2 regions of the Streptomyces sp. NPDC096339 genome follow, and region 1 is predicted to be linked to the other one. Evidence: riboswitches for the same ligand, from Rfam matches in the RefSeq annotation. Region 1 holds a riboswitch; the other holds the start of a gene.
What was found. Region 1 has a riboswitch for glycine ahead of gcvT (glycine cleavage system aminomethyltransferase GcvT). Riboswitches for the same ligand answer to the same signal wherever they lie in the genome.
Positions count from the first base shown of each region.

Region 2: another riboswitch for glycine. It lies ahead of gcvP (aminomethyl-transferring glycine dehydrogenase); the one in region 1 lies ahead of gcvT (glycine cleavage system aminomethyltransferase GcvT).

Region 1 is NZ_JBIWFI010000011.1:179,490-183,895, forward strand. Features, by position in the region: gene glyA (serine hydroxymethyltransferase) at 1-247, opposite strand, end outside; gene gcvH (glycine cleavage system protein GcvH) at 263-643, opposite strand; gene gcvT (glycine cleavage system aminomethyltransferase GcvT) at 746-1,861, opposite strand; glycine riboswitch at 2,020-2,123, opposite strand; gene ACIQ5Y_RS17450 (AAA family ATPase) at 2,397-3,044, shown strand; gene ACIQ5Y_RS17455 (enhanced serine sensitivity protein SseB) at 3,165-3,911, shown strand; gene ACIQ5Y_RS17460 (enhanced serine sensitivity protein SseB C-terminal domain-containing protein) at 3,973-4,406, shown strand, end outside.
Region 2 is NZ_JBIWFI010000008.1:9,405-13,810, forward strand. Features, by position in the region: gene ACIQ5Y_RS13555 (DNA polymerase IV) at 1-818, shown strand, start outside; gene ACIQ5Y_RS13560 (PRC-barrel domain-containing protein) at 1,275-1,640, opposite strand; glycine riboswitch at 1,753-1,851, shown strand; gene gcvP (aminomethyl-transferring glycine dehydrogenase) at 2,047-4,406, shown strand, end outside.

The sequences.
Region 1 (4,406 bases):
TGATCCGGTCGATCGCGATCTGCTCGACGACGTCGACGTGCTCGCAGCCACCGTAGTAGCGGCGGCCCGGGTAGCCCTCGGCGTACTTGTTGGTGAGGACGGAGCCCTGGGCCTCCATGACGGCGACCGGAGCGAAGTTCTCCGACGCGATCATTTCCAGGGTCGACTGCTGGCGCACGAGCTCGGCGTCGACGGCTGCGGCGACGTCGGGGTCGAGTTCGTGAAGAGGGGTGTTCAGTACGGACATCAGGATCCCCTGGGGTCAGTTACCGGCGGTGAGGGAGGCGTACTCCTCGGCGGAGAGCACGTCCTTGGGCTCCTCCGAGATGCGCACCTTGAACAGCCAGCCGCCCTCGAACGGGGCGGAGTTCACCAGGGACGGGTCGTCGACGACGTCCTGGTTGGCCTCGACGACCTCACCGGAGACGGGGGAGTACAGGTCGCTGACCGACTTCGTCGACTCCAGCTCGCCACAGGTCTCGCCCTCGGTGACGGTCTGGCCGACCTCGGGGAGCTGGGCGTAGACGACGTCACCGAGCGCGTTGGCCGCGAACTCGGTGATGCCGACCGTCGCGACGCCGTCAACGACGTCCGACAGCCACTCGTGCTCCTTGGTGTAACGCAGCTGCTGGGGGGTGCTCATGACCTGATTCTCCTGGATGCGCGGGGGTGGAAACGAACGGTGGTCTTGGGTACTGCGACATCGCCGCACGGGGCACCCGGGCGGCAGGCCTGACTACAAGGACTACTTCTGCCGCTTGTAGAACGGCAGAGCGACGACCTCGTACGGCTCATGCGTACCGCGAATGTCGACGCCGACGCCGGAGGTGCCGGGCGCGGCGTGCGCCGCGTCGACGTACGCCATGGCGATCGGCTTGCCCAGGGTCGGGGACGGGGCGCCGGAGGTGACCTCGCCGATCACCTGGCCGTCGGCGACGACGGGGAAGCCGGCGCGCGGGACGCGGCGGCCCTCGGCGACCAGGCCGACCAGCTTGCGCGGCGGGTTGGTGGCGGCGCGCTCGGCGGCGGCCTCCAGGGCGGCGCGGCCGACGAAGTCGCCCTCCTTCTCGAACTTCACGACCCGGCCCAGACCCGCGTCGAACGGGGTGAGGGAGGTGGTCAGCTCGTGCCCGTACAGCGGCATGCCCGCCTCCAGGCGCAGGGTGTCGCGGCAGGACAGGCCGGCCGGGACCAGGCCGACGCCCTCGCCGGCCTTGGTCAGCGCCTGCCACAGCTCCACGGCGTGCTCGGGCGAGACGAACAGCTCGAAGCCGTCCTCGCCGGTGTAGCCCGTACGCGCGATGAGCGCGGGCACGCCGGCCACGGTGCCCGGCAGGCCGGCGTAGTACTTCAGCCCGTCCAGGTCGGCGTCGGTGAGGGAGGCGAGGATGCCGGGGGACTCCGGGCCCTGCACCGCGATCAGCGCGTACGCGTCGCGGTCGTCGCGGACCTCGGTGTCGAAGCCGGCCGCGCGCTCGGTCAGCGCGTCCAGAACGACCTGCGCGTTGGAGGCGTTCGCGACGACCATGTACTCGGTCTCGCCGAGGCGGTAGACGATCAGGTCGTCGACGATGCCGCCGTCTTCCCGGCAGATGTGCGTGTAGCGGGCGCGGCCGACGCCGACGGTGGAGATGTTGCCGACCAGCGCGTAGTCCAGGGCCTTGACGGCCTCCGGCCCGGTCAGGGTGATCTCGCCCATGTGGGAGAGGTCGAAGAGACCGGCCTTGGTGCGGACGGCGTTGTGCTCGTCGCGCTCGCTCGCGTACCGCAGGGGCATGTCCCAGCCCGCGAAGTCGGTCATGGTCGCACCGAGGGAACGGTGCAGCGCATCGAGGGCGGTCAGGCGGGGGGCAGTGCTCATGGGTGTGGCTCCCGGGTCCCAGGGCATGACATGACGAGGAGGGGTCCTCCCCATCTGTCATCGGAACCTGAGAGGTTCGCCGAGAGTTCCTGACGCGTCAGGGATCTCCGGCTTGCACCTTGGGTGGAGCTGCCGAGCAGCTCGCTTTTCAGATCTGCCTCATCCACGCGGTACGGGGCCTGAGAGATTCAAGGGAGGTTCTTGCTCCTTCGGCGCCCACGCACCGCCTTGCGGCGTGCGGGGACTCTCCCGCGCGGATTCAAGCGGCCGGTATGCAGTTGGTGATGCGGTTGGTCCAGATGGCGCACATCATTGCACGCCGTGGTGGTGATCGGGTGGGCGGGCCCGAAAGATCGTGCGGCTGTCCAGGGCGTGGACCGGACCCGTCCCGGAGCGTGGACCGGGGCGTGGACCGGAACCGAAGCTGCCGGATTACCGTCTCTTTACACTCAGTGGGCAAGGGTCCTGGTGACCCGATTCGGGGGAGGCGAGCACTGTGCGGAGATTCGTAGGTGCGGCGGCGGCCGCGGGGACCGTGGGTGCGGTGCCGACGCAGCGGGCCGGTGTTCCGGCCCGGGCGCGCGGGCACGAGGCCGGGCCCGTACGGGACCTGCGCGGACCGGGCGTGCGGGGCCCTCAGCGGCTCCGCTTCGCCGAGGGCGACATCGTGGTCGTGTCGGGCCTGCCGGGGGGCGGCAAGAGCACGCTGATCAAGCGGGCGGCGGCCGAGGGCGGGACCGAGGGCGGCGCCATCGACTCCCAGGACACCCGCGAGCGCTGGGAGCGCCGGATGCCGGGGGCTCTGCCGTACGCGGTGTACCGGCCGCTGGTGCGGGCCGCGCACTACTGGGGGCTGTGGCGGCACCTGCGCTCCGGGCGCTCCGTCGTCGTCCACGACTGCGGTACGCAGAGCTGGGTGCGGGGGCTCCTCGCGGCGGCGGCCCGGCGGCGGGGGCGCGCGCTGCACCTCCTCCTGCTCGACACCAGCCCCGAGGAGGCCCTGTCCGGGCAGGCGGCCCGGGGCCGCGGGGTCTCGGCGTACGCCTTCGCCCGCCACCGGGGCGCGGTGGCCCGCCTCCTGCGCGAAGCGGAAGCCGGCCGCCCGCCGGCGGGCTGCGCCTCGGCCACCCTCCTGGACCGCCGCTCCGCCGCCGCGGTGACCCGTATCGCCTTCCACGGCTGACGCCGCCGGGGCGGAGCCCCGGAGCGGCGCCGCAGACGAACGCTCGACCCCGGCGGAGCCGTGTCGGACCGGGCCGGTACCCTGCGGGGCGACGAAACGCGGGATCACGGAGGCACGTACATGCACAGCGGCGGCGGCTGGCCGGGTAATGAGCTGGAGCAGGTGCTCGGGGCGGCGCTCGGGCAGCCGGACGCCGGCGGGCGGATCCTGGAGGTGCTCGGGCGGAGCCAGGTGTGGGTGCCCCTGCCCGCCGGCGCCGGCGCCGAGCAGGGCGGCGCCGAGGGCCTGACCCTGCCCACCATGGACATCGGCGGCGCCGCGTACGTCCCGGTCTACAGCTCGGAGGCCCAGTTCCTCGCCTGCGTCGGCCCCGGCATGGACTTCACCGTGGCCCCCGCCGTCGAGTTCGCCCGCGGCCTGCCCCCGCAGCTCGGCATCGCGCTCAACCCCGAGGGCGCCGTCGGCGTCCCCCTCCCCCCGCCCGCCGTCGCGGAGCTCTGCCGCAGCGGCCGGACCCCCCTCGACGGTCCCACCACCGGCGGCCGGGTCCGGCTCTACGAGCCCGACTGGCAGGAGGACCCGGTGGACTTCCTGGCCGCCGCCGCGGAGGAGTTCCGGGCGACCGGGGTGGTCTCCGCCGCCCACCGCTGCCTCGCGAGCATCGAGGGAGGCGAGCCGCAACTGTTCATCGGTGTCCGACTGGTGGGATGGGAGCCCGAGACCCGGAACGCCCCGATGGACGCCCTCGGGCGGGCCCTGACCCGCGTACCGCCGCCCTGGCCCGTGCAGTTGATCCTGCTGGACGCGGCCGAGGACCCGGTCACGGACTGGATTCGTGAGCGCGTACGCCCCTTCTACCTCCCGTAGGGCCGCTTAAGCTGTTCTCGCGTTGACGTCGGGCGGAAGAAGAGACGAAGAGGGGTACCGGGTGAGTGCGTCAGGCACGGCCGCGGCCGGACAGGTCGAGCACATGCTGCGCCAGGTGACTCCCGGGCGCTACGAAAGCTACGAGTCGCTCCTGCACGCCCTCGCCGAGGGCCGGCTGTGGATGCTGCTGTGGCAGGGGCAGCCGGGCTCACCGGACGCCCAGTACGGCGGCATGGAGGTCGAGGGCCTGGGTTACGCGCCCTGCGTGACCTCCCCGCAGGAGCTGGCCGCCAGCGGCTGGGGCCGGGGCTACGAGGTCGTCACCGGCCGGGACATCGCCCGCGCGCTCTATCCCGACCGCTGGGGCCTGTGGCTCAATCCGCACGCCCAGGGCGGCGGCGTCGGCATCCCGTGGGCGGACCTGCGCCGGATCGCCACCGGCCTGGACCGGATGCCGGCCGGCCCGCTGCGGATGTCCGAGCCCGCCATCGAGCT
Region 2 (4,406 bases), on a different contig from region 1:
CCACCGTGGGGGAGCTGGCGGAGGCCGGGGAGGACGAGCTGGTCCGGATGGTCGGGCGCGCGCACGGCGTGGGCCTGTACCGGATGGCGCTGGGGCTGGACGACCGGCCGGTGGTCGCCGAGAGGGACGCGAAGTCGGTCTCGGTCGAGGACACCTTCGACGTGGACCTGCACGACCGGGTCCGGATCCGGGGCGAGGTGCAGAGGCTGGCGGACCGGTGCGTGCGGAGGCTGCGCGAATCGGGGCACTCCGGGCGCACGATCGTGCTGAAGGTGCGGCGGTACGACTTCTCGACGCTGACGCGCTCCGAGACGCTGCGGGGCCCCACGGACGACCCCGCAGTGGTGCGCGAGGCCGCCGCGCGGCTCCTGGAGGGCGTGGACACCACGGGCGGGGTGCGGCTGCTGGGGGTGGGCGTGACGGGGCTGGCGGACTACACGCAGGAGGACCTCTTCGCGCAGGCGGCGGTGGGCCGTGCCGAGGAGGCGGAGGGGGCCGAGGGGGCCGCCGAGCCGCCGGACGAGGCCGCACCGGCCGCCGGGCCCGAGGCGTCCTTGGACCCGTGGTCCGCGGCGCCGGGGGCGGAGCCCGAGCCCGCTGCGGAGCGTCGGTGGATGGCCGGGGTCGACGTACTCCATTCGGTGTACGGGCCGGGGTGGGTGCAGGGCAGCGGGGTGGGGCGGGTGACGGTGCGGTTCGAGCAGCCGGGATCGGAGCCGGGGCGGGTCCGGACCTTCCGGGTGGACGATCCGGAGCTGGAGCCGTCCGACCCACTGCCGCTGGTGGGGGCCGCGAATGCGGGTACCGCGGGCGGGTGACGGCCCTTTCAGCCTCGCCGGCGTTTGAGGCGCGGGGTCTGGGGCCGGAGCCCCAGGACGGGTCCGGGCGGAACCCTGGGGGCTTTACAGCCCGTCCGGCGTTTGAGGCCGGGGGTACCTCCCAGCGGTAGCTGGGGGAGGGTCCGGGCGGAGCCCCGGGGAACGGTGGAAGGGCGGGTAGGGGACGGCTCCGCGCAGCGGCACCCCGGTCCGGGCCGCGCCTAACGGCCGTCGGGGCCGGGCGCGCGCCGGGGCACCTCGTCGGGCGTCGAACGTGCAGGGGCAGCGGACAAGTACGACGTGGCCGCGTTCGACGCCCTGCGGGGGCGCCCCACCGCACACCCGACCCCGCCGGCGCGGGAGCACGGGCCGCCCCGCCGCGCGCCCGACCCGGCCGCGCGGAGCACACCGGCACGCCGCGGGGCCGGGTGGGTGCGCGGCGAGGCTGGGTCCGGTTCAGTCGTCGTCGCCCGCCAGGTGGCCGAAGTCGCGTTGGAAGTCCGTGGGGAGCGTCACGTCCAGGCCGTAGTGGTGGTAGAGCTGGAGCTCCTGTTCGGGGGAGAGGTGGCGGCCGACGCCGAAGTCGGGGGCGTCCTTGATCAGGGAGCGGTCGAAGGGCACCCGCAGGGCGTCGTCCACCAGCTCGCTCGGCTCCAGCGGAACGAACGCGTCCCGGCTGAACAGGCCCGTACGGACGGCGGCCCATTCCGGGACGCCCGTGGCATCGTCGAGGTAGACCTCGTCCACGGTGCCGATCTTGGTGCCATTGCGGTCGAACGCCTTGCGGCCGATCAGGCTGCGCGGATCGATGTCGGTCTGCACGGTCCCTCCAAATGGTCGCAACTCCTCCGTAATGACTACAGAAGTGCATATCCCAAGAAGAGGCCACTCGGGGAGGGTCCGGATCCTCGCTGGTAGGCTGGGTGCCGGCTGTCGACCCTGTGCGGGAGAGTCCTCCGAGTGAGAACGACGGAGGCGCCGAAGGAGCAAATCCTCCCCGGAATCTCTCAGGCATACGTACCGCACGGACGAGGCCACTCTGGAAAGCAGGGGTGGGTGCCGGGCGCGCAGTGCCGGTTCCCCTCCTCACCGACGGTGAAAGCCGGTGGCTCGAGCGACCCTCTAGCGACCGGTGAAACTCTCAGGTTGAGATGACAGAGGGGGAGGCCGTCCGGGTGCCCGCGCCGTGGTGCCCCTCGCAGGTCGTACGACCAGGAGGCCTCCGTACATGACCGCCAACCGCATTCCGCTCTCCCAGCTGGAGCGAGGCATCCCCTTCGAGCAGCGCCACATCGGTCCGGACGCCGAGGCGCAGGCGAAGATGCTCGCTCAGGTGGGTTACGGCTCGCTGGACGAACTGACCGCCGCCGCGGTACCGGATGTGATCAAGACCGCCGAGGCGCTGAACCTGCCCGAGGCGCGGACCGAGGCCGAGGTGCTGGCCGAGCTGCGTTCGCTCGCCGACCGCAACCAGGTCCTGTCGTCGATGATCGGTCTCGGTTACTACGGGACCTTCACGCCTCCGGTGATCCTCCGCAACGTCATGGAGAACCCGGCCTGGTACACGGCGTACACGCCGTACCAGCCGGAGATCTCGCAGGGCCGCCTCGAGGCGCTCCTGAACTTCCAGACCCTCGTCGCGGACCTCACCGGCCTGCCGACCTCGGGTGCCTCGCTGCTCGACGAGGGCACCGCGGCCGCCGAGGCCATGTCGCTGGCCCGCCGCGTGGGCAAGGTCAAGGGCGGCGTCTTCCTGATCGACGCCGACGCCCTGCCGCAGACCATCGCGGTGATCGAGACCCGCGCCGAGCCGACCGGTGTCGAGGTGGTCGTCGCCGACCTGAGCGACGGCATCCCCGCCGAGATCGCCGAGCGCGGCGTCTTCGGCGTGCTGCTCCAGTACCCGGGTGCCTCCGGCGCCGTGCGGGAGATCAAGCCGGTCATCGACCAGGCGCACGAGCTCGGTGCGATCGTCACCGTCTCGGCCGACCTGCTCGCCCTGACGCTGCTGACCTCCCCGGGCGAGCTGGGCGCGGACATCGCCGTCGGCACCACGCAGCGCTTCGGCGTCCCGATGGGCTTCGGCGGACCGCACGCCGGCTACATGGCCGTCCAGGCCAAGCACGCCCGCTCCCTGCCGGGCCGCCTCGTCGGCGTCTCCGTGGACGCGGACGGCAACAAGGCGTACCGTCTGGCGCTGCAGACCCGCGAGCAGCACATCCGCCGCGAGAAGGCCACCAGCAACATCTGTACCGCGCAGGTGCTGCTCGCCGTCATGGCCGCCATGTACGCGGTCTACCACGGCCCGGACGGCCTGCGGACGATCGCCCGCCGCACCCACCGCTACGCGACCCTGCTCGCCGCGGGTCTGACGGCCGGCGGCGTGGAGATCGTGCACGGCGCGTACTTCGACACGATCACCGCCCGCGTCCCGGGCCGCGCCGCCGAGGTCGTGGCCGCCGCCCGCGAGGGCGGGGTCAACCTGCACCAGGCCGACGCGGACCACGTCTCCATCGCCTGCGACGAGACCACCCTGCGCGCCGACATCGAGGCCGTCTGGGCCGCCTTCGGTGTCAGCGCCGACATCGAGGCGCTGGACGAGACCTCGGCGGACACCCTCCCCGAGGGCCTGCTGCGCTCGGACGCCTACCTGACGCACCCGGTCTTCCACCAGCACCGCTCCGAGACCGCGATGCTGCGCTACCTGCGCAAGCTCTCGGACAAGGACTACGCGCTCGACCGCGGCATGATCCCGCTGGGCTCCTGCACGATGAAGCTCAACGCGACCACCGAGATGGAGCCGGTGACCTGGCCCGAATTCGGCCAGCTGCACCCCTTCGCCCCGGTGGAGCAGGCCGAGGGCTACCTCACGCTCATCAACGAGCTGGAGGAACGTCTCTCCGAGGTCACCGGCTACGACAAGGTCTCCATCCAGCCGAACGCCGGTTCGCAGGGTGAGCTCGCCGGTCTGCTGGCCGTACGCGCCTACCACCGTGCGAACGGCGACGAGCAGCGCACCGTCTGCCTCATCCCGTCCTCCGCGCACGGCACCAACGCCGCCAGCGCCGTGATGGCCGGCATGAAGGTCGTCGTCGTCAAGACCGCCGACGACGGCGAGGTGGACGCGGACGACCTGCGCGCCAAGATCGAGCAGTACCGCGACGAGCTCTCCGTGCTGATGATCACCTACCCGTCCACGCACGGCGTGTTCGAGGAGCACGTCGCCGACATCTGCGCCCAGGTGCACGAGGCCGGCGGCCAGGTCTACGTGGACGGCGCGAACCTCAACGCCCTGGTGGGTCTGGCCAAGCCGGGTCACTTCGGCGGCGACGTCTCGCACCTGAACCTGCACAAGACCTTCTGCATCCCGCACGGCGGCGGCGGTCCGGGCGTCGGTCCGGTCGGTGTCCGGGCGCACCTGGCCCCGTACCTGCCCAACCACCCGCTCCAGCCGACCGCCGGTCCGGAGACCGGCGTCGGCCCGATCTCGGCCGCGCCGTGGGGCTCCGCCGGCATCCTGCCGATCTCCTGGTCGTACGTGCGCCTCATGGGCGGCGAGGGCCTCAAGCGCGCCACCCAGGTCGCGGT